Regions from separate parts of the Aliidongia dinghuensis genome, predicted to be linked through region 1. Evidence: predicted binding sites of a transcription regulator. Region 1 holds the regulator's gene; each other region holds the start of a gene.

What was found. The regulator HrcA, encoded in region 1, represses chaperone genes, less so after heat shock. The targets are predictions, from matches to a motif close to GTTAGCACTCNCCNNNGGNGAGTGCTAAC.
Region 2: the regulator HrcA is predicted to act here: its motif matches at 6,307-6,335, upstream of groES (co-chaperone GroES).
Region 3: the regulator HrcA is predicted to act here: its motif matches at 5,824-5,852, upstream of groES (co-chaperone GroES).

The regions. Positions count from the first base shown of each region.
Region 1 is NZ_BMJQ01000012.1:100,894-111,120, forward strand. Features, by position in the region: gene IEY58_RS22030 (penicillin-binding protein activator) at 1-412, shown strand, start outside; gene hemW (radical SAM family heme chaperone HemW) at 431-1,612, opposite strand; gene rdgB (RdgB/HAM1 family non-canonical purine NTP pyrophosphatase) at 1,609-2,229, opposite strand; gene rph (ribonuclease PH) at 2,235-2,963, opposite strand; gene hrcA (heat-inducible transcriptional repressor HrcA) at 3,214-4,272, shown strand; gene grpE (nucleotide exchange factor GrpE) at 4,291-4,935, shown strand; gene dnaK (molecular chaperone DnaK) at 5,134-7,089, shown strand; gene dnaJ (molecular chaperone DnaJ) at 7,174-8,307, shown strand; gene IEY58_RS22070 (hypothetical protein) at 8,429-9,232, opposite strand; gene IEY58_RS22075 (hypothetical protein) at 9,345-10,100, opposite strand; gene IEY58_RS22080 (helix-turn-helix transcriptional regulator) at 10,097-10,227, opposite strand, start outside.
Region 2 is NZ_BMJQ01000008.1:27,769-37,995, forward strand. Features, by position in the region: gene gcvA (transcriptional regulator GcvA) at 1-290, shown strand, start outside; gene cysQ (3'(2'),5'-bisphosphate nucleotidase CysQ) at 309-1,082, opposite strand; gene IEY58_RS15770 (xanthine dehydrogenase family protein molybdopterin-binding subunit) at 1,083-3,422, opposite strand; gene IEY58_RS15775 (hypothetical protein) at 3,546-4,076, opposite strand; gene groL (chaperonin GroEL) at 4,274-5,914, opposite strand; gene groES (co-chaperone GroES) at 5,969-6,259, opposite strand; gene IEY58_RS15790 (NAD(P)H-dependent flavin oxidoreductase) at 6,519-7,583, opposite strand; gene IEY58_RS15795 (hypothetical protein) at 7,621-7,767, opposite strand; gene IEY58_RS15800 (hypothetical protein) at 7,777-8,103, shown strand; gene mscL (large conductance mechanosensitive channel protein MscL) at 8,119-8,532, opposite strand; gene IEY58_RS15810 (tetratricopeptide repeat protein) at 8,603-9,184, opposite strand; gene IEY58_RS15815 (hypothetical protein) at 9,348-10,211, shown strand; gene IEY58_RS15820 (hypothetical protein) at 10,109-10,227, opposite strand, start outside.
Region 3 is NZ_BMJQ01000002.1:104,547-114,773, forward strand. Features, by position in the region: gene IEY58_RS03935 (CaiB/BaiF CoA transferase family protein) at 1-265, shown strand, start outside; gene IEY58_RS03940 (alpha-glucosidase) at 284-1,876, opposite strand; gene treS (maltose alpha-D-glucosyltransferase) at 2,155-5,511, opposite strand; gene IEY58_RS03950 (hypothetical protein) at 5,508-5,684, opposite strand; gene groES (co-chaperone GroES) at 5,966-6,280, shown strand; gene groL (chaperonin GroEL) at 6,324-7,958, shown strand; gene IEY58_RS03965 (porin) at 8,585-10,000, shown strand.

The DNA.
Region 1 (10,227 bases):
CGCCGACATCAACCAGCAGAAGGTCCGCCTGCTTGGCACCGGCATCTGGGACGTGCCGGATCTCGGCAACGAGCCGTCGCTCATCGGCGGCTGGTACGCGGCCCCGCCGCCCGAGGCGCGCGCCGGGTTCCAGGACCGGTTCCGCGCCGCCTATGGCCATGCGCCGGCGCGGCTCGCGACACTCGCCTATGACGCGGTCGGCGTCGCTGCCGTGCTGGGCCGCACGCCCGGCGCCGATTTCTCGGCGGCGGCGCTCACCAACCCGAGCGGCTTCGCTGGCGCCGACGGCATCTTCCGCCTGCGCGAGGACGGCACGGCCGAGCGCGGGTTGGCCGTGCTGCAGGTCGAGCGCACCGGCGCCAGCGTGGTCAGCCCCGCGCCCGAAAGCTTCGGCGGCGAGGCCGGCCAGTAAGAAAGTCAGTAAGGAAAGTCAGCGCAGGAGGGCAGCCAGCACCGCGTTGAGCCGCTGGCGGCCGGCGGCGGTCGCGACCAGCCGGTCGCGGTCGAGCGTCACGAACCCGCCCTCCGTCAATTGGCCGAGCGCCACCGGGTCGAGCAGGTCCTCCGGCTCCAGCGCCAGTTCGTCCCGGAAGCGCCGGCGCGGGATGCCTTCGGCGAGCCTCAGGCCCATCATGACCATTTCCTCGGCACGGGCGTCGCGGTCGACGATCTCGGTCTCCTGCGTGCCGTGGCCATTGGCCTCGACGAGGCCAAGCCAGGTCTCCGGCGCCTTGGCCTGGCGTGTCGCGGTCTTGGTGCCGCCCAGGGTCAGCCGGCCATGGGCGCCGGGCCCGACCCCGACATAATCGCCGTAGCGCCAGTAGGTCAGGTTGTGCCGGCTTGCCTCGCCGGCGCGCGCATGGTTCGAGATCTCGTAGGCCGGCAGGCCGGCAGCCGCGAGCCGCGCCTGGGTCAGCTCGTAGAGCTCGCCCGCGAGCTCGTCGTCGGGCAGCGCGAAATCGCCGCGGGCATAGGCGGTGGCGAACGCCGTGCCCGGCTCGATCGTCAGCTGGTAGACCGATAGATGACCGGCGGCGAAGCCCAAGGCCCGGTCGAGCTCCGCGGTCCAGGAATCGACCGTCTGTCCGGGTCGGGCGTAGATCAGATCGAAACTGTAACGATCGAAATGCCGGGCGGCGAGCGCGATGGCCTCGAGTGCCTCGCCGGCCGTGTGCTGGCGGCCCAGGAACTTGAGTGCCGCCGGGTCGAGCGCCTGGATGCCGAGCGACACGCGATTGACGCCGGCCGCGCGGAAGCCCTGGAACTTATGCGCCTCGACCGAGGTCGGATTGGCCTCGAGCGTGATCTCGACGTCCGCGTCGAGCGACCAGTTTCGGCCGATCCGCTCGATGACGGCGCCGACCGTCGCGGGTTCCATGAGCGACGGCGTGCCGCCGCCGAAGAAGATCGAAGTGACCGCGCGCCCCGGTGTTTGGGCCGCGTAATGGTCGAGCTCGCGCAAAAGCGCTGCGCGCCAGCGGTCCTGCTCGATCCGCTCGCGCACATGGCTGTTGAAGTCGCAATAAGGGCACTTCGCCAGGCAGAACGGCCAATGGACATAGACGGCGAAGCCCGGGGTCTCCGGCCCGCGCGATGCGGGCACCTGGATCATGACGCGAAACAGGCCTCGACCAACTGGCCGAAGGCACGGGCCCGGTGGCTGATGCGATGCTTGGTCGCCTCGTGCATCTCGCCGAAGGTCTGGCTCATGCCGTCGGGCACGAAGATCGGGTCATAGCCGAAGCCGCGGTCGCCGCGCGGCGGGAAGGTGAGCGTGCCCGACACGCGACCCTCGAAGCTCTCGTAGTGACCGTCCGGCCAGGCGAGCGTCAGCGCACACACGAAATGGGCGCGCCGGCTGGCGGCTCCCTTGTCCGTGAGCTCGTGCTCGACGCGCGCCATGGCGGCGGCGAAATCCTTGTCGGGCCCGGCCCAGCGCGCCGAATAGATGCCGGGAGCGCCGCCGAGCGCGTCGACCGCGAGGCCGGAATCGTCCGACAGCGCCGGCACGCCGGCTGCCAGCGCCGCCGCCAGGGCCTTGAGCTCGGCATTGGCGAGGAAGGTGGTCCCGGTCTCCTCCGGCTCCGGCAGGCCGTGCTCCGCGGCCGAACTCACGTGCACGCCATAGGGCGCCAGCAGCTCGACGATCTCACGCAGCTTGCCCGGATTATGGGTCGCGACGATGAGGCCGGTGCCGGTGAAGCGGCGGCGTGGAACGGCGGCGCACATGGGTGTCAGAGCCCGCCCAGGCCTACAGCCGCCCGCTGCAGCCGGGCAAGCTCGGCGATGCCCTTGCGCGCGAGCTTCAGGAGCTCCGCGAACTGCTCCTCGGCAAACGGCGCCTCCTCGGCGGTTGCCTGGATCTCGACGATCCGGCCGGTCGCGGTCAGCACGAAATTGGCGTCGGCCTCCGCGGCGGAATCTTCCGGATAGTCGAGGTCGAGCACGGGCACGCCGTTATAGATGCCGCAGGACACGGCGGCGACCTGGTCGCGGAGCGGCAGGACCGGGATCAGCTTCTGGTCGACCAGGCCCCTGAGCGCCAGGTGCAGCGCCACATAGCTGCCGGTGATCGACGCAGTGCGCGTGCCGCCGTCGGCCTGCAGCACGTCGCAGTCGATCTTGATCTGCCGCTCGCCCAAGGCCTTGAGGTCGCAGATCGCGCGGAGCGACCGGCCGATCAGGCGCTGGATCTCCTGCGTGCGGCCCGACTGCTTGCCGCGTGCCGCCTCGCGTTCCGTCCGCGTATGGGTCGACCGCGGCAGCATGCCGTATTCGGCGGTGATCCAGCCGGCGCCGGTGTTGCGCAGGAACGGCGGCACCTTTTCCTCGACCGAGGCGGTGCAGAGCACATGGGTCTCGCCGAACTTCGCGAGGCAGGAACCCTCGGCATATTTGGCGAAGCCGGGGGTGAGCGTCACCGGGCGGAGCTGGTCGACCGGGCGACCGGAAGGACGTGACATGGGTCTCTGGCTTCTTTCGACGATCCGAATATTCTCGAGCGGGCGTACTCGAATGGGGCGCCAACCTACTCTGCCAGTCGCCTGCGCGTCCAGGATTTGCCGGCATCGATACATGGGCGGCTTGAAGGGGCGAAGGTTGACGCCCGGGCTTGTCGTCCCTAAGTTTCGGCACGCCTTGGCCGTCAGCGGCGAGGTTCCATTGCATTCACTGTCTCACAAGGGACGATCGGCGAGCTTGAGCGACCGCGACATGCCCCGCGCGAGAACGGAAACGCTCGTCGGCATGCTCAACGAGCGTAGCCGGGAGATCTTCCGCACGATCGTCGATGCCTATGTGGAGACCGGCGAGCCGATCGGCTCGCGCACGATCTCGCGCCGGCTCGGGCTCAATCTCTCGCCGGCGACGATCCGCAACGTGATGGCGGATCTCGAGGAGGCGGGCCTGCTGTTCGCGCCGCATACCTCGGCCGGCCGCCTGCCGACCGATGCGGGGCTCCGGCTCTTTGTCGACGGGCTGCTCGAGGTGGGCCGGCTCTCGCAGGATGAGCGCGACAATCTCGATGCGCGCTGTGCCGCCGGCGGCCGGTCGTTTTCGGCCGTGCTGGAACAGGCGACGCAGACCTTGTCGGGTCTGTCGCGCTGTGCCGGCCTGGTGCTGGCGCCCAAGACCGAGAGCGCCTTGAAGCATGCCGAGTTTGTGGCCCTCGGGCCCGGCCGGGCGCTCGTCGTGCTGGTGACCGAGGACGGCCTGGTCGAGAACCGTGTCATCGAGGTGCCGGTCGGCGTGCCGGCCTCCGCGCTCGTCACCGCTGGCAATTTCCTCTCCGCGCGGATGGTGGGCTTCACGCTCGAGGAGGCCAAGGCGGCGCTGGTGCAGGAGCTGGCCCAGAACCAGGCGGAGCTCGACGAGCTCACCGCGCGCCTCGTCGAGGCGGGCCTCGCGTCCTGGTCCGGAGAGCGTTCGGGCGGCTCGCTCATCGTGCGCGGCCAGAAGAACCTGCTCGAGGATATCAACGCGCTCGAGGACCTCGACCGGGTGCGGCGGCTCTTCGAGATGCTCGAGACCAAGGAAACGATGATGCGCCTCGTCGAGGCGACCCATCGCGGCGAGGGCGTGCAGATCTTTATCGGCTCCGCCAACTCGCTGTTCGGCATCGCGGGCTGTTCGATGGTGATCGCACCCTATATGAACAGCCGAGAGCAGATCGTCGGGGCCATCGGCGTGATCGGCCCCACGCGGATCAACTATGCCCGCATCATCCCCATGGTGGATTACACCGCCAAGGTGATCGGGCGTTCCATTGGATAAATCAGGACTCAGTCGACGATGGCAGATAACCCCAATACCCCCGAGACCGAAGAGCTGATCGAGGCGACGCAGCCGGCCGAGACGGGCGTTTCCGCCGAGGCGCGCGTGGCCGAGCTCGAGGCCGAGGTCGCGAAATACAAGGACCAGGCGCTGCGCGCGCTCGCCGAGCAGGAGAACGTGCGTCGCCGCGCTCAGCGCGACCGGGAGGACGCGCTCAAGTTCGCGATCTCCGGCTTCGCCAAGGACCTGGTCAACGTCGCCGACAACCTGCGCCGCGCGATCGACAGCGTGCCGGAGGCCCAGGCGACGAAGAACGAGCTGGTGAAGAACCTGCTCTCGGGCGTGTCCGCGACCGAGCGCGAGCTGCTGGGCGCGTTCGAGAAGCACGGCATCCGCAGGGTCGATCCTGTCGGCGAGAAGTTCGACCACAACCTGCACCAGGCGATCTTCGAGCTCGAGAACACCGGCAAGCCCGCGGGCACGGTCGTCCAGGTGCTGCAGGCCGGCTACACGATCCACGACCGGCTGCTGCGTGAGGCGATGGTCGGCGTTGCCAAGGGCCCGGTGACGGAAGCCGCCGCGGCGGAGAAGCCGGCCACCGAAAAGTCGGCGGGCGAAAAACCGGCTGCGGAGGCGCATCAGCGCGTCGATCGCACGGCCTGATCCCGGTCGAGTGTGGCTTTTCGATTTTCCCTCACGAATCCGTGACAGGAAAGCATTTCGCCCCGTTGCAGGGTCGGAAAGCCGCCCATATATATCGGCGGGCGCCCGGTCGAATCGTGGCGCCCAGGTGAAATATCGGGGGACGGTGAAGGAGCGCTCCTCGGAGGCCCTCGCGTCCTGCTTGTTTGAGAGGCAGTAATGAGCAAAGTCATCGGTATCGATCTCGGCACGACCAATTCCTGCGTCGCTGTCATGGAAGGCAAGACCGCCAAGGTGATCGAGAACAGTGAAGGTGCGCGCACGACGCCGTCGATGGTCGCCTTCACCGAGAACGGCGAGCGCCTGGTCGGCCAGGCGGCGAAGCGCCAGGGCGTCACCAACCCGGAGAACACTTTCTCTGCGATCAAGCGCCTGATCGGCCGCCGCTTCGAAGATCCGACCGTCAAGAAGGATATCGGCCTCGTTCCCTATAAGATCATCGGCGCCGACAATGGCGACGCCTGGGTCGAGAGCCGCAACGACAAGTACGCGCCGTCGCAGATCAGCGCGTTCATCCTGCAGAAGATGAAGGAGACCGCCGAGGCCTATCTCGGCGAGACGGTGACCCAGGCGGTCATCACGGTGCCGGCCTATTTCAACGACAGCCAGCGCCAGGCGACGAAGGACGCCGGCAAGATCGCCGGCCTCGAAGTGCTGCGCATCATCAACGAGCCGACCGCGGCGGCCCTTGCCTATGGCATGGAGAAGCGCGGCTCCGGCACGATCGCGGTCTATGACCTGGGCGGCGGCACGTTCGACGTCTCGATCCTCGAGATCGGCGACGGCGTGTTCGAGGTGAAGTCGACCAACGGCGACACGTTCCTCGGCGGCGAGGATTTCGACAAGTCGGTGATCGACTACCTGGCCGACGAGTTCCGGAAGGAGCAGGGCATCGACCTGCGCAAGGACCGGCTGGCGCTCCAGCGCCTCAAGGAAGCGGCCGAGAAGGCGAAGATCGAGCTGTCGTCCTCGATGCAGACCGAGGTCAATCTGCCGTTCATCACGGCCGACCAGTCGGGTCCGAAGCATCTCAACATCAAGCTCTCCCGCGCCAAGCTCGAGAGCCTGGTCGAGGATCTGGTGCAGCGGACGATCGAGCCCTGCAAGGCGGCGCTCCGTGATGCAGGCCTGAAGGCCTCCGAGATCGACGAAGTGATCCTGGTCGGCGGCATGACCCGCATGCCCAAGATCGCCGAGACCGTGAAGCAGATCTTCGGCAAGGAGCCGAACAAGGGCGTGAACCCGGACGAGGTCGTGGCCATCGGCGCCGCGATCCAGGCCGGCGTGTTGAAGGGCGAGGTCAAGGACGTCCTGCTCCTCGACGTGACGCCGCTGTCGCTCGGCATCGAGACCCTGGGCGGCGTCTTCACGCGCCTCATCGACCGCAACACGACGATCCCGACCAAGAAGAGCCAGACCTTCTCGACCGCCGAGGACAACCAGACCGCGGTCACGATCCGCGTGTTCCAGGGCGAGCGCGAGATGGCGGCCGACAACAAGCTGCTCGGCCAGTTCGACCTCATCGGCCTGCCGCCGGCGCCGCGCGGCATGCCGCAGATCGAGGTGACGTTCGACATCGACGCGAACGGCATCGTCCAGGTGTCGGCCAAGGACAAGGGCACCGGCAAGGAGCAGCAGATCCGTATCCAGGCCTCGGGCGGTCTCTCGGACAGCGAGATCGACAAGATGGTCAAGGAAGCCGAGCTCAACGCCGAGGCGGACAAGAAGAAGCGTGAGCTGGTCGAGGTCAGGAACCAGGCGGAGGCGCTCGTCCATTCGACCGAGCGCACCTTGAAGGAAGAGGCGGCCCAGAGCGTCGCCGAGGCCGACAAGAAGGCGGTCGAGGATGCGGTCGCGGCGCTGAAGGCGGCGCTCTCGACGGATGACGCCGAGGCGATCAAGGCCAAGACCGAGGCGCTGGCCCAGGTGTCGATGAAGATCGGCGAGGCGATCTACAAGGCGAAGGCGGCGGCGGAGGGCGCGCCGGGTGCCGAGACGCCCCATGCCGGTCCGGAGGCGGGTCAGGCCGCCGGCGGCGGCGGCGGCGACGACGGCCGTGTGGTCGATGCCGACTTCGAGGAAGTCGACGAGCGTAAGAAGGGTCACCAGGCCTAAGCGGCCGGTTACCGGTTCTAGAGAGGCAGGGGGGCGGCTCGAAGCGATTCGAGATCGCCCCCCGGTTCGTCGGGATCCGACCATATGGCGAAACAAGACTATTACGATGTTCTGGGAGTCGGGCGCGGCGCGAGCCCGGATGACCTCAAGAAGGCGTACCGCAAGCTCGCGATGCAATATCACCCGGACCGCAATCCGGGCGACAAGACGGCCGAGCACAAGTTCAAGGATATCAGCGAGGCCTATGACGTCCTGAAGGACGATCAGAAGCGCGCGGCCTATGACCGGTTCGGCCACGGCGCCTTCGAGAACGGCGGCGGCCGGGCCGGCGGCGGTCCGGGCGATTTCGGCTTCGCGAGCGGCTTTGCCGACATCTTCGACGAGATGTTCGGCGATTTCGTCGGCGGCCGGCGCGGCCCGTCGGCCTCCCGCGGCTCCGACCTGCGCTACAATCTCGAAATCAGCCTCGAGGACGCGTTCAAGGGCTCGACCGCCCAGATCCGCGTGCCGACCTCGCAGAGCTGCGAGGCCTGCAAGGGCTCGGGCGCCGAGGCCGGATCGAAGCCGGTCACCTGCACGACCTGCCATGGCCATGGCAAAGTGCGCGCCCAGCAGGGCTTCTTCACAATCGAACGCACCTGCCCCAGCTGCGGCGGCGCCGGCCGCGTGATCGAGAACCCGTGCAAGTCGTGCGGCGGCCAGGGCCGCGTGCGCAAGGAAAAGACGCTGTCGGTCAATATCCCGGCCGGCGTCGAGGAAGGCACGCGCATTCGCCTGGCCGGCGAGGGCGAGGCCGGCATCCGCGGCTCGGCCCCGGGCGACCTCTATATCTTCCTGTCGGTGACGCCGCACCGGCTGTTCCAGCGCGACGGCGCCAACATCCATTGCCGCGTGCCCATCCCGATGACGACCGCGTCCTTGGGCGGCCAGATCGAGGTACCGACGATCGACGGCGCGCGCGCGCGCGTCACGATCCCGGCCGGCACCCAGTCGGGCCACCAGTTCCGCCTCAAGGCCAAGGGCATGTCCGTGCTGCGCTCGCCGTCGCGCGGCGACATGTATATCGAGGCGGTCGTGGAAACGCCGGTCAATCTCACCAAGCGCCAGCAGGAACTGCTGCGCGAGTTCGAGATCGAAGGCGGCGGCGCCAAGACCAGCCCGGAATCCGAAGGCTTCTTCGCCCGCGTCCGCGAATTCTGGGACGATTTGAGGGACTGACGGGGGCTCCCTTTCCCGCTTGCGGGAGAGGGTTGGGGTGAGGGCGGTCCGACCCAGGCACCCTCACCCGCCTCGCTTGACGCTCGGCACCCTCTCCCACTCGCGTGGGCGAGGGTTTTCTTTACCCCGGAAACGCGCTTATCGCCGGGAAGTCCTGGCGGATGTCCCACGTCGTGTTCTTGGCCGTGCGCTGCTGGCGGATCCAGCCGCCCTGCCCGTCGGCCCGGTAGTGGATGTAGTCGACTACGTCCGGCAGGTCTGTCGGCAATTCCTCGCCGGGCTTCAGCTTCTGGAAACGCGGGTCGGTGAAATCCGGATGGCTGCTTACCTCCAGGATCTCGTCGGCATGATCCTTCGGCATCAGGTGCCAGGTGATGCGCGCCGCCTGGACCACGGTCAGCTCCTCATCCTCGCCGGTCGTCTTGTCGACGTAATGCTGCCAGACGATCTTGTCGCCCTCGACCGTGAAGAAATGCGTGATGAGGCCGGCATAGAGCCCTTCGCCGGTCGAGCAGTCGTTGCCGAGCGCCCAGACCTGGCGCCCGCCCGTCTGCGGCAGCGGATGGTCCGACGTCGCCGCAAGCTCGCAGTCGAGCCGTCGTTCGGCGAGCGCCTTGCCGTCGAGGTCGATGAGCCGGATGAGCGCATGCCGCGTCTCGGTCTCGGCGAAAGACTTCTTGAGCGCCGCGTCGGCCGTGACACCCGGGGCGGAAAGGAAATCGGCCGGGTCCTTGCTGCCGCCCCACATGGCTTCACGCATGGCCGGGGTGAGGCGCGCGTCTTCCAGGATCTCGATGCGCCGCTCGCTGGGCTTGCCGGCGTCGGCCACGATCGTCGATTGATGCACGACATATTCGATGGGCTTGCCCGGCGAACAGGCGGCGAGCGAAAGCGACAGGAGCGGCAGAACCAGCAGGCGGGACATTCAGGCAGGATCCGGAAGAAGCGCGGCGCGGGCACCCTAGGCGAGAGAAGGCCTCGCCGCCAAGAGCCTATCGGGCAGGCTGGATCAGGTCGGCTGGATCAGGCCGGCTGGATCAGGCCGGGCCGAACTGCGTCGCGACGTCGCCCTGGAACGTGAGCGGCCCGGTATGGCTGAGGCGGCTTTGGAGATCTGCCCAGATCTCGCCGCCCATTGCCGTCCAGCGCCGGCAGAAGCTGAAGTCTTCGGAGAGATAGGTGCCGGTCTCCCGGTCGATCAGGCAGTCGAACAGAGCATAGCGGTGCGGGCTGTCCTTGAGCGGGTCGTTCGCCTGGTGCTCGCGGGCGTATTTCAGCTCCGCGTAGTGCGCTTGCATGCGCTCCAGCACCGGGCGCCGGATCATCAGGAAGCCGGTGCCGGCATAGCGCACGCGGGCAAAGCCGTCCCTGACGCCGATGCGGCCGGGGTCGAGGAATTCGAGGACATAGGAGAGCGCCGCCGCCTCGATCGGCTCGCGCCCCTGGGCCGCGACCGCCTTCACCTTGGGCCAGTCGATCTTCTTGGTCGGATAGACCCCGGCCGCCATGTCCGCACCGAAATCCAGGAGCCGGAACGCCGCTTCCGGCTCGAAGCCAATGTCGGCGTCGACGAACAGCAGGTGCGTCGCGGCCGGATTGCCGAGGAAATGCGCCACGACATTCTGGCGCGCGCGGGTGACCAGTGCGTCGCCGCCCTGCAGCAGTACCGTGAAGCCGATGCCGCGCTGGTCGCACGCGCGCTGCAGCTTCAGGAGCGAGACGGCGAACTGGCTCGTCACCTGGCCGCCATAGCAGGGCGTGCCGATGGCGAGATGGACAGGGGCATCGGTCACGCAGCACTCTCCTCGGGCAGATCCATGGTCAGTAGGCGGGCAAGCCGCTCGGCCGAGAGGGTGCCAGGAGCAGCGGAATAGACGGTGACGCTGAGCTCGAGCGCTTCGCCTGCGTGGAGGACGGTGT
Region 2 (10,227 bases), on a different contig from region 1:
TGGCCTGGCTCACGGCTGCCGGCGTGGCGGACCGGGTCAGGCTCGACCGGGGGCTGCGCTTCAGCAATTCCCATCTGGCGCTCGACGCCGCCGCAGCGGGGCAGGGCGTTGCGCTCGCGCCGGACTTGCTGATCGCGGACGACGTGCGCGCAGGCCGGCTGGTGCGGCCCTTTGCGCTTTCGGTGCCGAGCCCCTATGCCTACTGGTTCCTGAGCCGCCCCGATCGCGCTGAGACGGCAAAGGTCAGGCGCTTCCTCGCCTGGCTCAAGGCCGAGTTGGCGGGCGCCTAGCTACCGGCCTCTCGACCCCTATCGTCCTTCAGCAACGAAGCCCGGGTTGCGAAAGCCGGGCTTGCCATAGGTGAAGGGCGTGCCGTCGAGCCGGGTCATGCGGCCGCCGGCCGCTTCCAGCACAGCCTGGCCCGCGGCCGTGTCCCATTCCATGGTCGGGCCGATGCGCGGGTAGAGGTCGGCTGCCCCTTCGGCGACCCTGCAGAACTTGAGCGCACTGCCAGCGATCCGACGCTCGGCGACCTTGCGGCGTGCCAGCAGCGCGTCGAGGTCGGTATTGGTCTCGTGCGAGCGGCTCGACATCACGACCGCGCCCTCCGGCGGGCAGGCGCGTGCTGCGATCGCGGTGCGCGTGCCGCTCGCGTCGTGGCGCCCCGCCGTGCCGGGGCCGGCTGCGGCATAGATCAGGCCCTGCGCCGGAATGCCGACCACGCCCAGGATCGGCCGGCCGGCCTCGATGAGCGCGATGTTCACCGTGAACTCGCCGTTGCGCTTGATGAATTCCTTGGTGCCGTCGAGCGGATCGACCAGCCAGAACCGTTCGGCCGCGGCGGCGGGCAGGCCGGTCGCCTCGGCCTGCTCCTCCGAGATGACCGGGATGTCGGGGGCAGCCGCCATGAGGCGCGGCAGGATGACCGCTTCCGCCCGGGCATCGGCGAGCGTCACCGGTGACTGGTCGCTCTTGCGGGCGACCGCGAAGTCCCCGGCATAGACGTCGAGGATCTCGCGGGCGGCGTCGTGGGCGGCGTCGATGGCGGCGGCGAGCAGCGGTCCCAGGTCCAGGTCAGCCATCTATTCGGCAGCTTCCGCCGGGGCCGCAGCCTGGAGCGCCTGCCAGACGGCGAGCGGCGTCGCCGGCATGTCGACATGCTCGATGCCGCGCGGCGCCAGCGCATCGACGATGGCATTGATCACCGCCGGCGGCGCGCCGATGGCGCCCGCTTCGCCGGCGCCCTTGATGCCGAGCAGATTCGTCTTGCACGGCACGACATTGTACGAGAACTCGATGTCGGGCAGGTGCAGCGCCCGCGGCATGGCGTAGTCCATGAACGAGCCGGTCACGAGCTGGCCCGAATCGGCATCGTAGACGACGCCCTCGAGCAGCGCCTGGCCGACGCCCTGGCCGACGCCGCCATGGACCTGGCCCTCGAGCAGCAGCGGGTTCACCACCGCGCCGAAATCGTCGACCACGACATAGCGCAGGATCTGGGTCTCGCCGGTCTCGGGGTCGACCTCGACCTCGACCGCGTGGGTGCCGTTCGGGAAGGTGCCGGCCGGCGGCGTCCAGCGCGCGGTCTCGTCGAAGCCACCCTCCATGCCGGCGGGCAGCTTGCCGTTGAAGGACGCCTTCACCACGGCGACCAGGTCCATCTTGCGGTCCGTGCCGGCGATGGTGAACTGGCCGTCCTTGAACTCGATGTCCGCCTCGGCCGCTTCCAGGAGATGGGCCGCGATCTTGCGGCCGCGCTCGATCACCTTGCCGACGGCGAGCGAGGTCGCGGCACCGCCGACCGGCAGCGAGCGCGAGCCGCCGGTGCCGCGACCGAACGACACTGTGTCGCTGTCGCCCTGGACGACGCGGATGCTCTCGAAGGGCAGGCCCAGCCCGTCGGCGACGAGCTGGGCATAGGCGGTCTGATGGCCCTGGCCGGAGGATTGGCTGCCGATCAGCAGAGTGACACCGCCCGACGGGTCGAAGCGCAGCTCCGCCATCTCGTCGGAACCGCCGCCGCACTGCTCGATGTAGCAGGCGATGCCGAGCCCGCGCAGCTTGCCGCGCCTGGCCGCTTCCGCCTTGCGCGCCAGGAAGCCGGCCTGGTCGATGTTCGTGAGCGCGTCTTCCATGTTCTTCCGGAAGTCGCCGCTGTCGTAGGTGAGCCCGCCCGCGGTGCGGAACGGCATCTGCTCCGGCCGGATGAAGTTGCGCCGGCGCAGCTCCTCAGGCGCCAGGCCCAGCTCGCGCGCCGCCTTGTCGACCAGGCGCTCGACCACATAGGCCGCTTCGGGCCGGCCGGCGCCGCGATAGGCGTCGACCGGCGTCGTATGGGTGAACACGCCCTTGACCCGCACATAGAGCGCCGGGGAGGCATAGACGCCGGCCAGCATGCCGGAGCCGGCCGCGGTCGGGATGAACGGCCCGTAGTTCGAGAGATAGGCGCCGAGATTGGCTGTCGTCTCGAAGCGCCAGGCCAGGAACCGGCCGTTCTCGTCCATCGCGACCTCGGCATGGGTCACGTGATCGCGGCCATGGGTGTCGGTCAGGAACGCCTCGCCGCGCTCGGCCGACCATTTGACCGGCACGCCGACCTTCTTCGCGGCCCACAGCACCAGGACCTGCTCGGGATAGAGGAACAGCTTCATGCCGAAGCCGCCGCCGACGTCGGGCGTCACCACGCGGATCTTGGCCTCGGGCACCTTCAGCACATTGCCGGACAGCAGCTTGCGCAGCGTGTGCGAGCCCTGGCTGCCGGTGTAGAGCGTGTAGCGGTCCTCGCCGCGGTCATAGAAGCCCAGCGCGTTGCGCGGTTCCATCGAGGCGACGATGACGCGGTTGTTGACGAGGTCGATCTTGGCGACGCGCGCGGCCTTGGCGAAGCCGGCCTCGGTCGCCGCCTTGTCGCCCATGTGCCAGTCGAAGCAGAGGTTGTTGGGGATATCGTCCCAGACCAGCGGCTTGCCGGACTCGAGCGCCGAGCCGGTATCGGCGATGGCCGGCAGGATGTCGTAGTCGACCTCGACGAGCTCGGCCGCGTCGCGTGCCGCGGCGGCGCTGGTTGCAACCACGAGCGCCACCTGGTCGCCGACATGGCGGACCCGGTCGATCACCAGTGCCGGGTGGGGCGGGAACTTGCCCGGCGTGCCGTCGATGTTCGTGATCGGCGCCGTGCAGGGGATGGGGCCGATGCCGTCGGCCGCGAGGTCCTTGCCGGTGAGTACGGCGAGCACGCCCGGTGCGGCTGCGGCGGCGCTAATGTCGATGCGGGTGATCCGCGCCGAGGCATGGGGCGAGCGCAGGACATGGGCATAGGCCTGGTGCGGCAGGTTGATGTCGTCGGTGTAGCGGCCGTAGCCGGTGATGAAACGCTGGTCCTCGGTCCGCCGCACCGACTGCCCCATTCCGAACTGGCCCATGACGTCTCACCTCCTCGCGTGTTCGAACGGCGCCTACCATAAGGGGGGCGGGAAGGGCAGGCCAACCCCTTCTTCGCCGCAGTTCGATGGCTCTTTAGAGAGAATGACGACGGGAAGCAGCGGTCAGAGCGGCCGTCCGCCTCTGAGCCGGCCGCGCAGCTCGGCGAATGGGTTCCACGCGGCGACGCGCCGCTTGAGCCGCTCGCCCGCGCGCCAGATGGCCGTGCGCCGGATCGCGTCGTGGATACGGTCGCGGGTCGTGCGGACCCACTGGTCGGCGCGCCGGAACCAGGCGAGCTGCGACAGGCTCGGATGGCACACCGACAGGATGCGGCCGATGGCGGCGGTCGCGAACAGCTTGGCGCCGACGAGAGTCGCAAGCGCGAGCCAATAGTGATGGCGGTGCAGGAACAGGATGATCAGCAGCTTCTCGGGCAGGATCAGCATCGACGGCACGAGGAACAGCGCCAGGGCGCCATAAGGTGGCAGGCCCGCGGCCCAGGCCTCGGCGCGTGCCACGGGCGGCAAGGCGGCAAGGCGGCCCAGGAGCCGGCCCAGCCGGCGGATCAGCAGATCCTCGAGCAGGAACAGGGCCGCCGCGAACGGCGTCAGCAGGTGCAGGAGGAGATCGCGCAGGCGGGCGAGAAGCGGCATCGAGAACTCTGGGGCAGGCGGGTGAGGTGTCGCGGTCTCCCCGAACCAAATCGTGACGCCGGGGCCATCCTACAAGGGTAGGGGGTGCCAAAATGCAGAACGCCGCAAGGCTAGGCCCCGCGGCGTCCGCTTTCCGTCGGAGCGATCCGTTCCGCCAGCGAAACGGATCGCTCCTTGGTTCGTCTTGGACGTTGGACTTAGAAGTCCATGCCGCCCATGCCGCCCATGTCGCCACCCGGCATCGGCGGGGCCTTCTTCTCCGGCTTGTCGGCAATCATCGCCTCGGTGGTGATGAGCAGGCCGGCGACCGAGGCCGCGTCCTGGAGCGCCACGCGCACGACCTTGGTCGGATCGATGATGCCGGCCTTGATCATGTCGGTGAACTCGCCCTTCTGGGCGTCGTAGCCCCAGTTGACATCGGTCGAGTCGAGCAGCTTGCCGACGATGATCGAGCCGTCGACGCCCGAGTTCTCGGCGATCTGGCGAACCGGCGCCTGCAGCGCCTTCTTCACCAGGTTGATGCCGACCTGCTGGTCGTTGTTTGCCGGCTTCAGCTTTTCGATCGCCTTGGCGGCGTAGAGCAGCGTGACGCCGCCGCCCGGGACGATGCCTTCCTCGACCGCCGCACGGGTCGCGTGCATCGCGTCGTCGACGCGGTCCTTCTTCTCCTTGACCTCGACCTCGGTCGCACCGCCGACGCGGATGACCGCGACGCCGCCCGCGAGCTTGGCCAGGCGCTCCTGGAGCTTCTCACGGTCGTAGTCCGAGGTCGTCTCCTCGATCTGCGCGCGGATCTGGGCGACGCGGCCTTCGATGTCGGCCTTGGCGCCGGCACCGTCGACGATCGTGGTCTCTTCCTTGGTGATCGTGATCTTCTTGGCCTTGCCGAGCATGTCGAGCGTGACGTTCTCGAGCTTGATGCCCAGCTCTTCGCTGATCAGCTGGCCGTCGGTCAGGATCGCGATGTCTTCCAGCATCGCCTTGCGGCGGTCACCGAAGCCCGGCGCCTTGACCGCGGCGATCTTGAGGCCACCGCGCAGCTTGTTGACGACGAGCGTGGCCAAGGCCTCGCCTTCGACGTCCTCGGCGATGATCAGCAGCGGACGGCCCGACTGCACGACGGCTTCCAGCACCGGCAGCAGCGCCTGCAGGCCCGAGAGCTTCTTCTCGTGGATCAGGATGTACGGGTTCTCGAGGTCCGCGACCATCTTCTCGGCGTTGGTCACGAAGTACGGCGACAGGTAGCCGCGGTCGAACTGCATGCCCTCGACGACGTCGAGCTCGGTCTCGAGGCTCTTCGCCTCTTCGACCGTGATCACGCCCTCGTTGCCGACCTTGGCCATCGCCTCGGCGATCTTCTTGGCGATGTCCGCATCACCGTTCGCCGAGATGCGGCCGACCTGCTCGATCTCTTCGTTGGTCGAGATCTTCTTGGACTGGGCCTTGACCGTGGTGATCACGGCCTCGACGGCCATGTCGATGCCGCGCTTCAGGTCCATCGGATTCATGCCGGCGGCCACCGCCTTGGCGCCTTCCTTGACGATCGCCTGGGCCAGCACGGTCGCGGTCGTGGTGCCGTCGCCGGCGAGGTCGTTCGTCTTGGACGCGACCTCACGAACCATCTGCGCGCCCATGTTCTCGAACTTGTCCGAGAGCTCGATCTCCTTGGCGACGGTAACGCCGTCCTTGGTGATGCGCGGTGCGCCGAACGACTTGTCGATGACGACGTTGCGGCCCTTCGGGCCCAAGGTCACCTTGACGGCGTTGGCGAGGATGTCGACGCCGCGCAGCATCTTGTCGCGCGCGTCGCCTGCAAACTTAACTTCCTTGGCAGCCATGTCTTAAATCCCTGAAATGGGTGTTCGAACGAAACGATGAGGGTTCGACGGTACTTAGCCCGCGATCACGCCCACGATGTCCGATTCCTTCATGACCAGATAATCGACGCCGTCGATCTTGATTTCCGTGCCGGACCACTTGCCGAACAGAACCCGGTCGCCAGCCTTGACGTCGAGCGCATGGATCTTGCCCTGCTCGTCGCGGGCACCCGGGCCCACCGCGACCACCTCGCCCTCCTGCGGCTTTTCCTTGGCCGTGTCGGGGATGATGATGCCGCCCTTGGACTTCTCTTCCTGCTCGATGCGCTTGACCACGACGCGGTCGTGCAGCGGACGGAATTTCATGGGGAAGCTCCTCGAAAGCATTATGTAAGGATCGCAGGGAGCGTGCTGTTAGCACTCTCCCCCGATGAGTGCTAAGCCAAATACGATTCGGCCCCCGCTCTGTCAAGCCGGCGGCCCGTCAAATTTTTATGAAAAAGGGCAGGTGCGGGGTGGGGCGCATGGCCACCGCGCGGGCGAAGGGCCGTTTCATCCTCCGCCCGCGCCTTATAGCGGCCCGCAATGACGATGGCGAGTCGAACCGTTACCGCCCGACGAACCGTTACCGCAGGCGGGCGCGCACTGCCTCGGCTTCGTCGACCAGCCGGCGCACCAGTTCGGCCGAGCCCATGCGGCGGCCGAGCGATGCCGCTTGGCCGCTCCACAGCGACAGGCGCTCGATATCGCCTTGACGTGCCGCAGCGGAGCGCATGGGCCGCGTCGTCGAATTCTGCAGCGGGAACGACAGGATCTGGTCCGCCACCGCCTCGACCTCGGTCAGGAACCGGTTGCGCATGCCGCGCGCCGGCCGGCCGGAAAAGGCGAGGGTGACCGTGGTCGCCGTGTCGGCGGAGGCGAGGAGTGCTGCCTTGTAGGCCTCGTGGATGCCGCTTTCGGTCGTGGTGAGGAAGGCGGTGCCCATCTGCACGGCGGCCGCCCCCAGCGCCTCTGCCGCGACGATGCCGCGGCCGTCCATGATGCCGCCCGCCGCCACGACCGGCACGGACACGGCGTCGACGATCTGCGGCACGAGCGCCATGGTGCCGATCAGCGCCGCCTGCCAGGGGGCGAAGAACGTGCCGCGATGGCCGCCTGCCTCGCTGCCCTGGGCGATGATCGCATCGACGCCGCTCGCCTCGAGCGCCTTCGCCTCGGCCACGGTGGTCGCCGTGCCCATGGTCTTGATGCCGGCGGCCTTGAGCCGCGCAACGTCTGCGGCCGGCAGCGCGCCCATGGTGAAGCTGACCACGGCCGGCTGATGAACGAGCATCGCCGCCAGCTGACTGTCGAGCGGATCGGGCGGCATCGACGGCAGCACCGGCGGCTCGATCCCGAGCGCCTCGTGATGCCGGGCGATCAGCGCCAGCATGGGCGCCGGGTCGGCGGCGCCGGGCGCACTCTCGCTGCGGGCAAAGAGGTTGATCGCGAACGGGCGATCGGTCCGGCTGCGGACCTCGGCCACTTCAGCCGCGAGTGCGTCGAGACTGAGATAGGCGGCGCCGATCGACCCCAGCCCGCCCGCAGCCGATACGGCGGCCGTCATCGCCGGCGTCGAGCCGGCGCCGGCCATGGGCGCCTGAATGATCGGATGATCGATGCCGAGCCAACGGGTGAATTCGGTCGCCATGGCGATGTCCCTTCCTCGTCCGGTATGTGGATCAGACTTAGTGCTCGCGATGCATCATGAAAAATGATTTGATCAGATAGCCGAAATCATTGATCGAGATAACGGAAGGATCTGAGCCCTTGTCGAGACCGCGCCGCTCTGACGCGGAGGACTTGATATTGGCGGCCGGCAGGATCGGCCCCATCTCGATAAGATGAGACCAGCGATCCTCTTCCTGCTGGGCGTCGTGGCCGTTGCCGGTCCGGCGCTCGCCGATCCGGTGGGGCGGCCGGGCGTGCTGCCGCCCGTCTTCCTGCCTCCGCCGCCGTCGTTCACGCCGCCGGTGCCGCAGCCTATGGCCTATCCGCCGGCGCCGGCCGCGAACAATCCGGTCGACCAGCAGAAGCAGTCGCTCTATCGGACCGAGCTCCAGTCGCATCAACGCGAGCTTGCGACTGAGCCGCCGCAGCCCGGATCCGATACCAACGCGCTTACGACCCAGCAGGCGCTCGATCGCCTGCGGCTGCAGGCGCCCAACTGATTTGGCAGCGCGGGCTCAGACCGGGCGCTGCTTCAGAAGATCGCGGATCTCCGCCAGCAGCAGTTCGCTCTTGGACGGCGGGGGCGGGGCCGTGTCCTTGGGGCCGGCGAGCTTGTTGATATAGCGCACCAGCAGGAATACGGCGAAGGCGACGATGATGAATTTGATGATCGAATTCAGGAACAGGCCGTAGTTGATCGTAACGTCGCCGGCCGCTTTCGCCGCCGCGAGCGTCTCGTGGCCGCCGCCCTTGAGCGTGACGAAGAAATCCGAGAAATCAATGCCGCCGATGATGAGGCCGAGCGGCGGCATCAGCACGTCGTTGACGAGCGAGGTGACGATCGCCGTGAAGGCCGTGCCGATGATGATGCCGACCGCGAGGTCGATCACGTTGCCGCGTATCGCGAATTTCTTGAATTCGTTCAGCATGCAGCGAACCTTTCCGTTGTCGTGAGGGCGTTCGGCCGGGACGGCAGTTTCAGGTGTGAGGTATCAGGCCTCAAGGCGGCTGGTCGAGAAGCGGGGTCGGGCGAGCGGCGCCGCCATCGAGCCGCCGCAGGCGGCGGACCAGGCGGCGGACGCTTTCCAGGTGGGGATTGATGGCGAGCGCCGCCTCGAACACCAGAAGCGCCTCGCCCCAGGCCTCCGCCTGCAGCAGGATCTGCCCCAGGCCGGCAAGCGCGCCGTAGTGCCGCGGTTCGAGCACCAGCACGCGCTCGATATCGGCGATCGATCGGTCGTGGCGGCCGAGCATGAACAGGATGGTCGCACGCCGGTTCCAGGCTTCGGGGAAATCCGGGTCCTCCAGGATCGCCTGATCGAGGAGGGCGAGTGCCGTCGCTTCGTCGCCGACGGCGAGCGACTTGGACGCGTCACCCAGCAATCGGCGGGCGGCGCGATTGCCGGCGCTGCCCCAGCGCTGCCAGATCAGCCGGTCGAGCCGGTCCGCCTCGACCGGCGAGGTCGTCCGATGCAGCTGGGCGAACGCCTCGTCGAGCACCGCGTCGCGATCGTCGAGCGGGCTCGCGCCAGCAAGGCAGCGTACCAACGTCAGGACGGAAGCGTAGCGTTCGTGGGTCATCGAAGGGCCTATTTTATCGCCCATTTTATGCAATCTTCGACCCGCCGGTGGCCCGTTGTCCAGTGCGAAGCCTGCGCGGCCGACCGGCAAATCTTGTTCCGTACGGCTGCCGATTCGTGCGATAGAAATGGAACAGAACCTTTTTGCGGCGGATGCTTCTGCAATGTTGAAATCGGGCGTGTTTGTCTCCGATACCGGGCAGATTCTGGACGCGCGTCCGGGGGAGCTGCGCTGGCACCTGGACTATCCGCGGGCCGATTTTGATCTGTCGGCCTACGCGATCCGAAATCTGGGCTTCGTCTGGTTCAAGCTGGAGACAAACGGGGCGCGGCTCAAGCTCCGGGCCGATCTCTTCACCACGGCCTGCTTCGAGCGGGTGGTCCGGCTCGTGTTCGAGCATCGGATCGAACGGCTCGTGATCGAGCATGAGGCCGAGGGCGAGCCGGCCGAGGTGCTGCATAACATCAACGACATCATCGCGCGCCTCGATTTCCTGCGCGGGACGACGCCTGGCGAGCGGCCGCGCGACAGCTACATCCTCGAGACGCTCGACCTCGGGCGCCTGCGCCACGGCAAGCGCCGGCGCCTGGCCGAGACCTTCGCTGCCTGGGTCCGCCATCGCGGCCAGCTGCCCTCCGACCTCGAACCGTTGCGGCGCATCGGCGCGTTCGACGGCGGTCACCTGCTGGTCAACCTCGAGGGCAAGGACCAGGCGATCATCCGGTCCTGGCCCAGCAACATCGTGTGCTATTCGGCGAGCGAAAGCGCCCAGCTCATCGGCCGCGACCTGTCCGACCAGCCGGACAGCACCTTTGGTCATTGGGCGGCGAAGCCCTATTACGAGGTCGTCCGCAGCGCCGCCGCCCGTCTGGACCTGATCGAGGCCGTCATCCGGCCGCCGAACGGGCCATCGCTCGTGTCGCGTTATGAGCGCCTGCTGCTGCCCTGGCGCACCTCGGCGGGCGACTTCTGGGTATCCGGCACGTCCCTCAACCGCTCGCGCCGGGCGTTGAGGTCGGCGAGATAAACGGCCACGTCGGCCG
Region 3 (10,227 bases), on a different contig from region 1:
CAAGATCGGCTGCGGCCCGATCAACACGCTGGAACAGGTGTTCGCCGACCCGCAGATCAAGGCGCGCGAGGCCGTGCGCGAGATGCAGCATTCGTCCGGCGCCACCGTGAAAGTGATCGCCAACCCGGTCCGCCTGTCCGAGACGCCGGCCGACTACCGCTTGGCCCCGCCGCTCCTGGGCGAGCATACGGACGCGGTGCTGCGCGAGCGGCTGGGCTTGAGCGAGGCAGCGCTCGCCGATCTCAAGGCGCGCGGCGTCGTCTAGGCTTCGGCAGATCGCGGGTTAGGCGCCGATCGGCACCGGTTCGCCGGCGCGCAGCACGATCGTGCCCCACGCCGGCAGCAGGACGTCGGCCTCCCCGGCGCTCCAGCCGGCAAGATCGAACCGCTGCGGCGTCTGGGACAGATTGAACGCGCACAGCACGCTTTCGTCGCCGAGCCTGCGCACGAAGCTCAGCACGTCGCCGGTTCGCCGGATCTCTTCGATCGTGCCGCGCAGCAAGGCCGGGCGCGCCTTGCGTGCCTTGAGAAACCCGCGCCAATGGGCGAGCGCGCTGTCGGTATCCTGCTCCTGGCGATCGACCGCGCGGGCGCGATGGGCCGCCGGCACGGGCAGCCAGGGCGTGCCGGTCGTGAAGCCGCCGGCCGGCGCCGTCTCGCGCCACGGCATCGGCGTCCGTCCGCCGTCCCGTCCGCGAAATTCCGGCCAGAAGGCGATGCCGAACGGATCGCGCAGCTCGTCCTGCGCCAGCTCCGCCTCGGGCAGGCCGAGCTCGTCGCCCTGGTAGAGGCAGATCGGCCCCGGCAGGCAACCGAGGAGCGTCATGAACGCCCGTTCCGCCGCCGGGTCGGCGCTGGCCCAGCGGCTTGCGAGGCGCACGACGTCATGGTTGCCAAAGGCCCAGCAGAGCCCGTGGTGCTGGATCGCCCGCCGGGCTTCGCCGAGCGCCGCCTCCAGGGCCTCGGCCGAGATGCTGCCGCGCAGCAGGCGCAGCGTGTATGCCAGATGCAGGCGGCCCGGCTCGGTATAGTCCGCGATCCGCTCGAAGGCGCCCGGCTGGCTCGAGACCTCGCCGAGCGTCACTGTGCCCGGATATTCGTCGGTGAGCGCCCGGATGCGCGCCATGATCGCGAGCGCGTCCGCATGCAGCATGTCGTGCTCGTGGCGCTGTAGGGCGAACGGCTTCAGCGGCCACTTGCCGTCGACCGGCGGCAGCGCGGGATTGTCGCGCAGCAGCGGGTCGTGGGCCATGAAATCGACGGCATCGAGCCGGAAGCCGTCGACGCCGCGATCGAGCCAGAAGCGGCCGGTCGCGAGGATCGCGTCCAGCACCGGCGGATTGCGCAGGTTGAGCTTCGGCTGGCTCGCCAGGAAATGATGCAGGTAGTACTGCCGGCGGCGCGGTTCCCAGGTCCAGGCGCTGCCGCCGAACACCGACAGCCAGTTGTTGGGCGGCATGCCGTCCGGCCGCGGATCGGCCCAGACATACCAGTCGCCCTTGTCGCCGGTCGGGTTGGTGGCACTCTCCTTGAACCAGGCGTGCTGGTCCGACGTGTGGCTCCAGACCTGGTCCAGGATCACCTTGAGGCCCAGGTGATGCGCGCGGGCGATGAGCGCGTCGGCGTCCTCGATCGTGCCGAACAGCGGATCGACCGCCGTGTGATCGGCCACGTCATAGCCGAAGTCGCGCATCGGCGAGCGGCAGAAGGGCGAAAGCCAGATCGCATCGACGCCGAGCGACGCGACATAGTCGAGATGAGCGATCACGCCCGGCAGATCGCCCCAGCCGTCACCATTCGAATCGGCGAAGCTCAGCGGATAGATCTGATAGATCGCGGCGCCGTGCCACCAGGGCGTTTTAGGCTCGAACGGCATTCAGAACTCGACGGCAAAACTTCGGCGGCAGGCGAGCTGCGCTTCCCCGGTTAAGGGGCGGTTTCGGCGGGTGGTTAGCGGATGGGGCCGCTCCGCACTCGTCGGACACTTAAGAGCGGGAAACCGCGCTCGCAAGGGGCCAATTCGGGACATGGGGTTGCGCGATCTATCCCTCGCGCAGGACCAGGCCCTCGCGCAGGAACAGGCCGACCGGAAAATCGGCAAGCAGCTTGCCGACCGCGGCCGGTCAATGCGCTGCCGCAGTGCCGCGAGCGCGGTCATGGCGCCGCCTCGTCCGCTCGGGTCAAAAGGTCGACGATCCCCTGGATCGGGATGCCGAGCCATGCCGGCCGGTTGGCGAGTTCGTAGCCGATCTCGTAGAGCGCCTTGTCGATCAGCATCAGCTCGATCAAGGCATCGGCGTCGCGCTCGTCGGCGGGCCAGCAGGCGGTCCCGGCGATCGTGCCGCGATAGGCCGCGAGGAAGGCTGCGGTCGCCCGGTCGCGCCAGTCGCGGCACATGGCCTCGAGCGCGGCATTGTCGACCGACGGCAGGTCGGCCGCCGCGCGGACCGCGGCGGCGGCGGCATAATCGATCGAGCGGATCATGCCGGCGACATCCTTGAGCGGCGTGTGCTTCTCCCGCCGCTCGTCGAGCGTCCGCCGGGGCTCGCCCTCGAAATCGATGATCGAGAAGTCGTTCTGCGCCACCAGGACCTGGCCCAGATGATAGTCGCCATGCAGCCGGGTCTTGACCGCCTGGACCCGGCCCGCGCAGGCGGCGTCGATGCGCTGGAGCAGCCGGTCGCCGAGCGTCAGCAGCCGGTCGACCGCGGGGTCGGGTGCAGATGTTCGTTGCGATGCGAGCCGGCCGAGCAACGCCTCGGCGCTGGCCCGCGTCTCCTGGCGCCAGCGCGCCAGGTCGGCAGGTGTGATCGGCTCGGGCGCGAAGGCCGGGTCGGTGTCGCCGCTCGGGCAGAGCGCGCGGTGCAATTCGGCCGTCTGATAGCCGAGCCGGCCCATGAGCTCGAGGAAATAAGCATGCGGGTCGGCCGGCGCCTGTTCCGCGTGGGCCGGCTCGCCGGTGCCGTTCCAGCGCTCCTGCAACACGCGTTTCAGATGGTCCTGGGCATAGGACCAGGCGTCGCCCTGGTTCGCGACATAGCCGGTCAGGATGCCGAGCGCCGTCGTCGTCCCGTCGCGCCCCAGCCGTTCGATGGTGCCGAGCAGCGGCGGTGTACCGGTGAAGCCAGCCGTCCCGGTGAGGAAGCGGCACATCTCGATCTCGGGATGGACACCGTCTTCGAGCCTGCGATAGAGCTTGAGCACGCCATAATCCTGCACCGCGATCGAGCTGTTCGACTGCTCGACGCCCAGCTGTCGGACCGCGGGCTCGCTCGGGAACGGCCGCTCGGCGAACTTGGAGCTTGGACGGAAAGCGGCCTTGCCGCCGCCGCGGAACGGCATTTCGCGGCCGGCGCCGATCGCCTCGATGGCGGCGAGCGCCCAGCCCGGATGGATGCCGCCGTCGTAGAGCGCGCCCTCGGCCCGGAAGCGCCGGACATGGGCGAGCGTCATCGGCTGCACCGCGGCGCGGGCCTCGGCCGTGGGGGCTCCCCAGACCAGGCCGAACGGCATCTGGTAATGCTGGATCCGGCCATCGGCGAGCGTCGTCTCGACGATCGCCAGGCTCCAGGGCTCGTCGGCGTCGCGGCGCGGCAGGTCCGCCGCGTCGACGATCTGCGCGGATGCGACCCCGACGTCCTTGGCGGCGAACCAGCGCTGCGTCGGCAGGAACTGGCGCAGCACCGCCCGGCCCAGTTCGGACGCCGCGGCACCGGTCAGGAACTCGTCCCAGCCGCTGCGCAGCACGAGCGTGACCGGCTCGACGCCGCCGTCGCGGCTGACCTCGAGCATGGCAAGACCGCCCTCGATCTGGCTCGGCTCCATGAGCTTGAACCAGAAGAAGCTGTGGCCGGCCATGGTCAGGTGATAAGGCCGGTCGAGGATCGGCGGGAAGGTCGACAGGCCCAGGAGCTCGACCGGCACCCGGCCGCGATAGGCCGAGAGGTCGAGCTCCACCGACTGTGCCGCCCGCGACAGATTGACGACGCACAGGACCAGCTCGTCGTCGATGCTGCGGACATAGGCCAGGAGCTTGCGGTTGAGCGGGTAGAGGAAGGTGAGTTTGCCGCGGCCCATGGACTTGAGATCGCGCCGGACCGCCATCAGCCGGCGGATCGAATTCAGCATGGAGGTGGGCGAGCGGCTCTGCGCCTCGACATTGACCGACAGGAAGCCGTATTCCGCATCCTGGATCGCCGGCAGGAACAAGCGCGCCGGGTCCGCGCGCGAGAAGCCGCCGTTGCGGTCGGGCGACCATTGCATGGGCGTGCGCACGCCGTCGCGGTCGCCCAGATAGAAATTGTCGCCCATGCCGATCTCGTCGCCGTAATAGAGCACCGGCGTGCCGGGCATCGAGAACAGGATCGAGTTCAAGAGGTCGATGCGCCGCCGGTCGTTCTGCATCAGCGGCGCCAGGCGCCGGCGGATGCCGAGATTGATCCGCATGCGCCGGTCGACGGCGTAGACGTCCCAGAGATAGTCGCGTTCCCGGTCCGTCACCATCTCGAGCGTCAGCTCGTCATGGTTCCTGAGGAAGATCGCCCATTGGCAGCCCTCCGGGATGTCCGGCGTCTGGCGCATGATGTCGGTGATCGGATGGCGGTCTTCTTGCGCCACCGCCATGTAGATGCGCGGCATCAGCGGGAAGTGGAACGCCATGTGGCATTGGTCGCCCTTGCCGAAATAGGGCAGCACGTCCTCCGGCCACTGGTTCGCCTCGGCCAGCAGCATCTTGTCCGGGTAGGAGGCGTCGATCTCGGCGCGCAGCGTGCGCAGGATCCCATGGGTTTCCGGCAGGTTCTCGTTGTTGGTGCCTTCGCGTTCGACGAGATAGGGCACGGCGTCGAGCCGGAGCCCGTCGACGCCGAGATCGAGCCAGAAGCGCATGACGTTCAGCACCGCGCGCACGACGGCCGGATTGTCGAAGTTCAGGTCCGGCTGGTGCGAATAGAACCGGTGCCAGTAATAGGCCTTGGCCACCGGGTCCCAGGCCCAGTTCGACGTCTCGGTGTCGAGGAAGATGATGCGCGTGCCGAGATAGCGCTGGTCGGTGTCGGACCAGACGTAGAAATTTCGATGGCTGGATCCGGCCTTGGCCCGGCGCGCACGGAGGAACCAGGGATGCTGGTCCGAGGTGTGGTTGATGACCAGCTCCGTGATGACGCGCAGGCCCCGGCGATGGGCCTCGCGCACGAAGGCCTTGAAGTCGGCCATGGTGCCGTAGGACGGGTTGATGTCCTTGTATTCGGCGATGTCGTAGCCGTCGTCGCGCAGCGGCGAGGGGTAGAACGGCAGGAGCCAGACGGCGGTGACGCCCAGATCCCGCAGATAATCGAGCTTCTGCGTCAGGCCGGCGAAATCGCCGATGCCGTCATTGTCAGAATCATAGAAGGACTTGATGTGCAGCTCGTAGATGATCGCGTCCTTGTACCAGTCGCGCGCGATCACGGGCCGGTCGGTCGCGCGCTCGGACGCGGCCTGCAGCAGGGGCTTCTGCCCCCGGCGGCTCATGATGGCGCCTCGATTCGCCGGACGCTCAGGATCATCGCGAGATAGGTTGCGGGATCGAGCAGCGTCGCCGCCGTGAAGGCGAGGCCCGCAACCGCCGGCAGACGGTCGCGCCGGGCCAGGAGATCGTCCGGGCTCAACGGGGACAAGGCGAGGAGGCGCGGTGCCGTCTGCATGCGTGCCCTTTCGATCGAATCGAGGGCGACGAGGCGGCGCTCGGCGCGTCTCTAGCCCGAGTTCTCTACCGACTACGCCGCCAACGGTTCCGTTCTTCGGGCGGTTCCCTCCGCCGCCGGGCGGGCGCCGATCCCAGTATTTGGCACTCATGGGGTGAGAGTGCTAAGATTCCCGTGCCGCTCTGCCGACGGGAAAAATGGACGCTTCCCGGTTGACCGGCGCCTCGGGTCTTTCCAGTCCCGGGGCCCGTGCCGCCGCTGTATTGCACTGGAGGATCTGCATGCATTTCCGCCCGCTGCACGACCGTGTGATCGTGCGCCGCATCGATGCCGAGGACAAGACCGCCGGCGGCATCATCATTCCCGACACGGCCAAGGAAAAACCGCAGCAAGGCGAGGTGGCCGCCGTCGGTCCCGGGGTCCGTGACCAGCAGGGTCAGCTGGTGCCGACCGAGCTCAAGGCCGGCGACCGCGTGCTGTTCGGCAAATGGTCCGGCACCGAGGTCAAGATCGACGGCGAGGACCTGCTCATCATGAAGGAGAGCGACATCCTCGGTGTGATCGAAGACGCCCAGCCGGTCGGCCAGGCCGCCTGACTGCCGCTCGCCATAACGCAAATCAGCAAGGGAGATAGGGGATATGGCTGCCAAGGAAGTGAAGTTCTCCGCCGACGCGCGCGAAAGGATGCTGCGCGGCGTGGACACGCTCGCCAATGCGGTCAAGGTCACCTTGGGCCCGAAGGGCCGCAACGTCGTCATCGACAAGTCGTTCGGTGCCCCGCGCATCACCAAGGACGGCGTGACGGTCGCCAAGGAGATCGAGCTCGAGGACAAGTTCGAGAACATGGGCGCCCAGATGGTCCGCGAAGTCGCGTCCAAGACGAGCGATATCGCCGGCGACGGCACCACGACCGCGACCGTGCTGGCCCAGGCGATCGTCAGGGAAGGCGCCAGGGCGGTGGCCGCCGGCATGAACCCGATGGACCTGAAGCGCGGCGTCGATCTCGCGGTCCACGCGGTCGTCGAGGACCTGAAGAGCCATGCCCGCAAGGTGACGCGCAACGACGAGATCGCCCAGGTCGCCACCGTCTCGGCCAACGGCGACACCGAGATCGGCAGCTTCCTCGCCGAGGCCATGCAGAAGGTCGGCAACGAGGGCGTCATCACCGTCGAAGAGGCGAAGAGCCTCGGCACCGAGCTCGAAGTGGTCGAAGGCATGCAGTTCGACCGCGGCTATGTCTCGCCCTATTTCGTGACCAATGCCGAGAAGATGCGGGCCGAGCTCGAGGAGCCCTACATCCTGATCCACGAGAAGAAGCTCTCGGGCCTGCAGGCGCTGCTGCCGGTGCTGGAGGGCGTGGTGCAGTCCGGCAAGCCGCTCCTCATCATTGCCGAGGACATCGAGGGCGAGGCCTTGGCGACCCTCGTCGTCAACAAGCTCCGGGGTGGCCTCAAGGTAGCGGCCGTCAAGGCGCCGGGCTTCGGCGACCGCCGCAAGGCGATGCTGGAGGACATTGCGATCCTGACCGATGGCCAGCTCATCAGCGAGGAACTCGGCATCAAGCTCGAGAGCGTCACCCTCGACATGCTGGGCCGCGCCAAGAAGATCATGATCGACAAGGAGAACACGACCATCGTCGACGGCGCCGGTGAGAAGGCTGCAATCGAAGGCCGCATTGCCCAGATCCGCGCGCAGGTCGAGGAGACGACCTCGGACTATGACCGGGAGAAGCTGCAGGAGCGGCTGGCCAAGCTCGCGGGCGGCGTCGCGGTCATCCGCGTCGGTGGCGCCACCGAGATCGAGGTCAAGGAGCGCAAGGACCGGGTCGACGACGCGCTGCATGCAACCCGCGCGGCGGTCGAGGAGGGCATCCTGCCGGGCGGCGGCGTCGCCTTGCTCAGGGCCTCGAAGGCGACCGAGGGCGTCGCGCCGGAAAATGACGACCAGAAGGCCGGTGTCGCCATCGTGCGCCGGGCGCTCCAGATGCCGGCGCGGCAGATCGCCGAGAACGCCGGCGCCGACGGCTCCATCATCGTCGGCAAGCTGCTCGAGCTTACCGACTACGACTGGGGCTACAATGCCGCGACCGGCGAGTACCAGGACCTGGTCGCCGCCGGTGTGATCGACCCGGTCAAGGTGGTGCGCACGGCGTTGCAGGACGCGGCCTCGATTGCCGGCCTGCTCATCACCACCGAGGCGCTCGTCGCCGAGAAGCCGAGGAAGACGGCCCCACCACCCATGCCCGGCGGCGGCATGGGCGACATGGACTTCTAGTCGACGCCATCTAGTCGGCATCCTCTCGTCGACGCTATTGGAGGGCCCGGGAAAACGCCCGGGCCCTTCGCTCGTGAAAGGGTGAACCTCCCGCCACCGACCCGCGATGGGGGCGCGGATTCGCCGGTGGGGGAGGCTCGACAGGCACGGCAGGAGGTATCCCGTACCTGTATCGAAAGTCGAATGCTCGGGAAGTCCGCCCGGTCTCGCCAGGTATTTGGCGATCGTCGAGCTCTCCGGCCAAGGTTGTTTGCGAATTTTTCGGATTGATTGAGAGAATATTTATTATCTTGGCCAAATATGTGGCCTGGATCGGTCTCTGGGCTCTATTAAAATATCTTTTATTTTTGCTTTGCGGTATTTGGTTAATGTTATTATATTTTTGTTCCAAGTCTGTAATAATATGCGCGCATTGATATCGTTGTCCTGCGGGTGGCGAGTTGTGGCGTCGCGGCAACAGCGTTCGAATTTGCCGACGCGTTCCGGCATGCTTGCTTGACCGGCGGGAGCCCGGCCGTATCTTCGGCCGCACAGGAGGTTAAACTTGTCGCGGCTGTGTGGGGGCACGCTACGGCAAACCTGACCGTCCGCACGACGCTCAGGCCTATCGAAGGCCAACGCCTACCATGAAGAAACTGCTTCTCCAGACGTCCGCGTTCGTCGCGGCGGGTCTTCTTGCGCACGGCGCCTACGCGCAGACCGCGAGTACCGATCAGCCGATCCAGATGAAGCTCGGCGGCCAGTACTACACCGGTGCTGCCGCCATGATCTCGCAGGACGATCAGCCGGGCGACGCCGCCTACAAGCGGCAGCCGGTCGGCTTCCAGGACTATTTCCTGATCCGCTTCCTCGGTTCGACGACCTTCTCGAACGGCATCACCGCCGGCGTCTTCACGCGCCTCAATGCGTTCAGCGCGCCGAACGCTGCGGCCAGCACGACGAACGGCTTCCAGAGCTCGAACAACACGACGATCAAGGACAGCTATATCTACCTGAGGAACGCCCAGAGCTGGGGCGAGGTGCGCATCGGCGACTTCAGCGACGTCCGCCGCGACGACGCGGTCGGCACCAATGCCGGCGTCACCGGCGATCAGAACACCGGTGCGAACTCGGCCGCGATCTATTTCTCGAACTCGCCCGTGTTCAACCTGACCACGCTCAACCTCGACAGCCGCGGCACGAAGATCGCGTACTACAGCCCGGTCATTGCCGGCTTCCATTTCGCGGCGAGCTACACACCGGACAAGGCGGGCGGCCACACGAACGGTCCGGGCAACATCGGCGACAACAACGGCCTGACCGACAACCAGACGAACGGCCTGACGCCGAGCCTGCTCAACAATGCGACGGCCTATAACTACTGGTCGCTGTCGACCGGCTGGGCCGGCACGGTCGGTCCGGCGAAGGTGGCATGGACCGCCGGCTACTCGACCGCGAGCCGCAAGGGCGCCTGCTCCAACAAGGTAGCGCTCGGCAACGACGCGCTCTCGAACGACTGCGTTCTGACCCCGACCAACAACGCCGACCCGCAGATCTACAACAGCGGCGTCCAGGTCAATTACGGCCCGTACGAGCTGGGCTTCGACTATGAGCTGTCGCAGGCGTTCCCGAACGGTCTGATGGGCACCGGCGCCGGCGTCGCGACCGCATTCAATGCGGTGGGCGTTCCGATCTCGTTCAGCACGCTCAAGACGAACGAGATGGTCAACAAGAACCTCGACCTCAACCTGTCCTACACGATCGGTGCCATCCGCATGGGCGTGGAATGGTCGCGCGGCGAGTATGAGGGCCTGACTGGCGACGCGAACGTCAAGCGGGCCGTGACCAACGACGTGATCCAGGTCGGTGCGACCTATTCGGTCGGGCCGGGCGTCAATCTCACGGGCATGATCCAGCAGACGCTCTATGACGCCGGCGGTGCCTATGTGCCGAACGGTGCCAATTTCACGTCGGGGACCGGCGGTGTGGCCGCCAACAACAACGTCTTCGCCAAGAATTTCGATTCGACGGCGCTCATCATGGAGACCTCGTTCCGCTGGTAAGCGGCGAGAGTCGTCCGATATTGCGAGGGGAGAGCGGTCATCCGCTCTCCCGTTTTTGCCGGCGCCATAAAACTTATTTCGCCCTAAAACATATTTTATTTGATGCGGTTGCCGAACTCGGGAGATTGAGCCGGGTACAGAGATCCCTTGCACCCTCACGTGACGGAGGAGGTGAATCTTGTCGCCCAGTTACGGCGATCCCAAGTCCATGGGCAGCATCGGCGCCG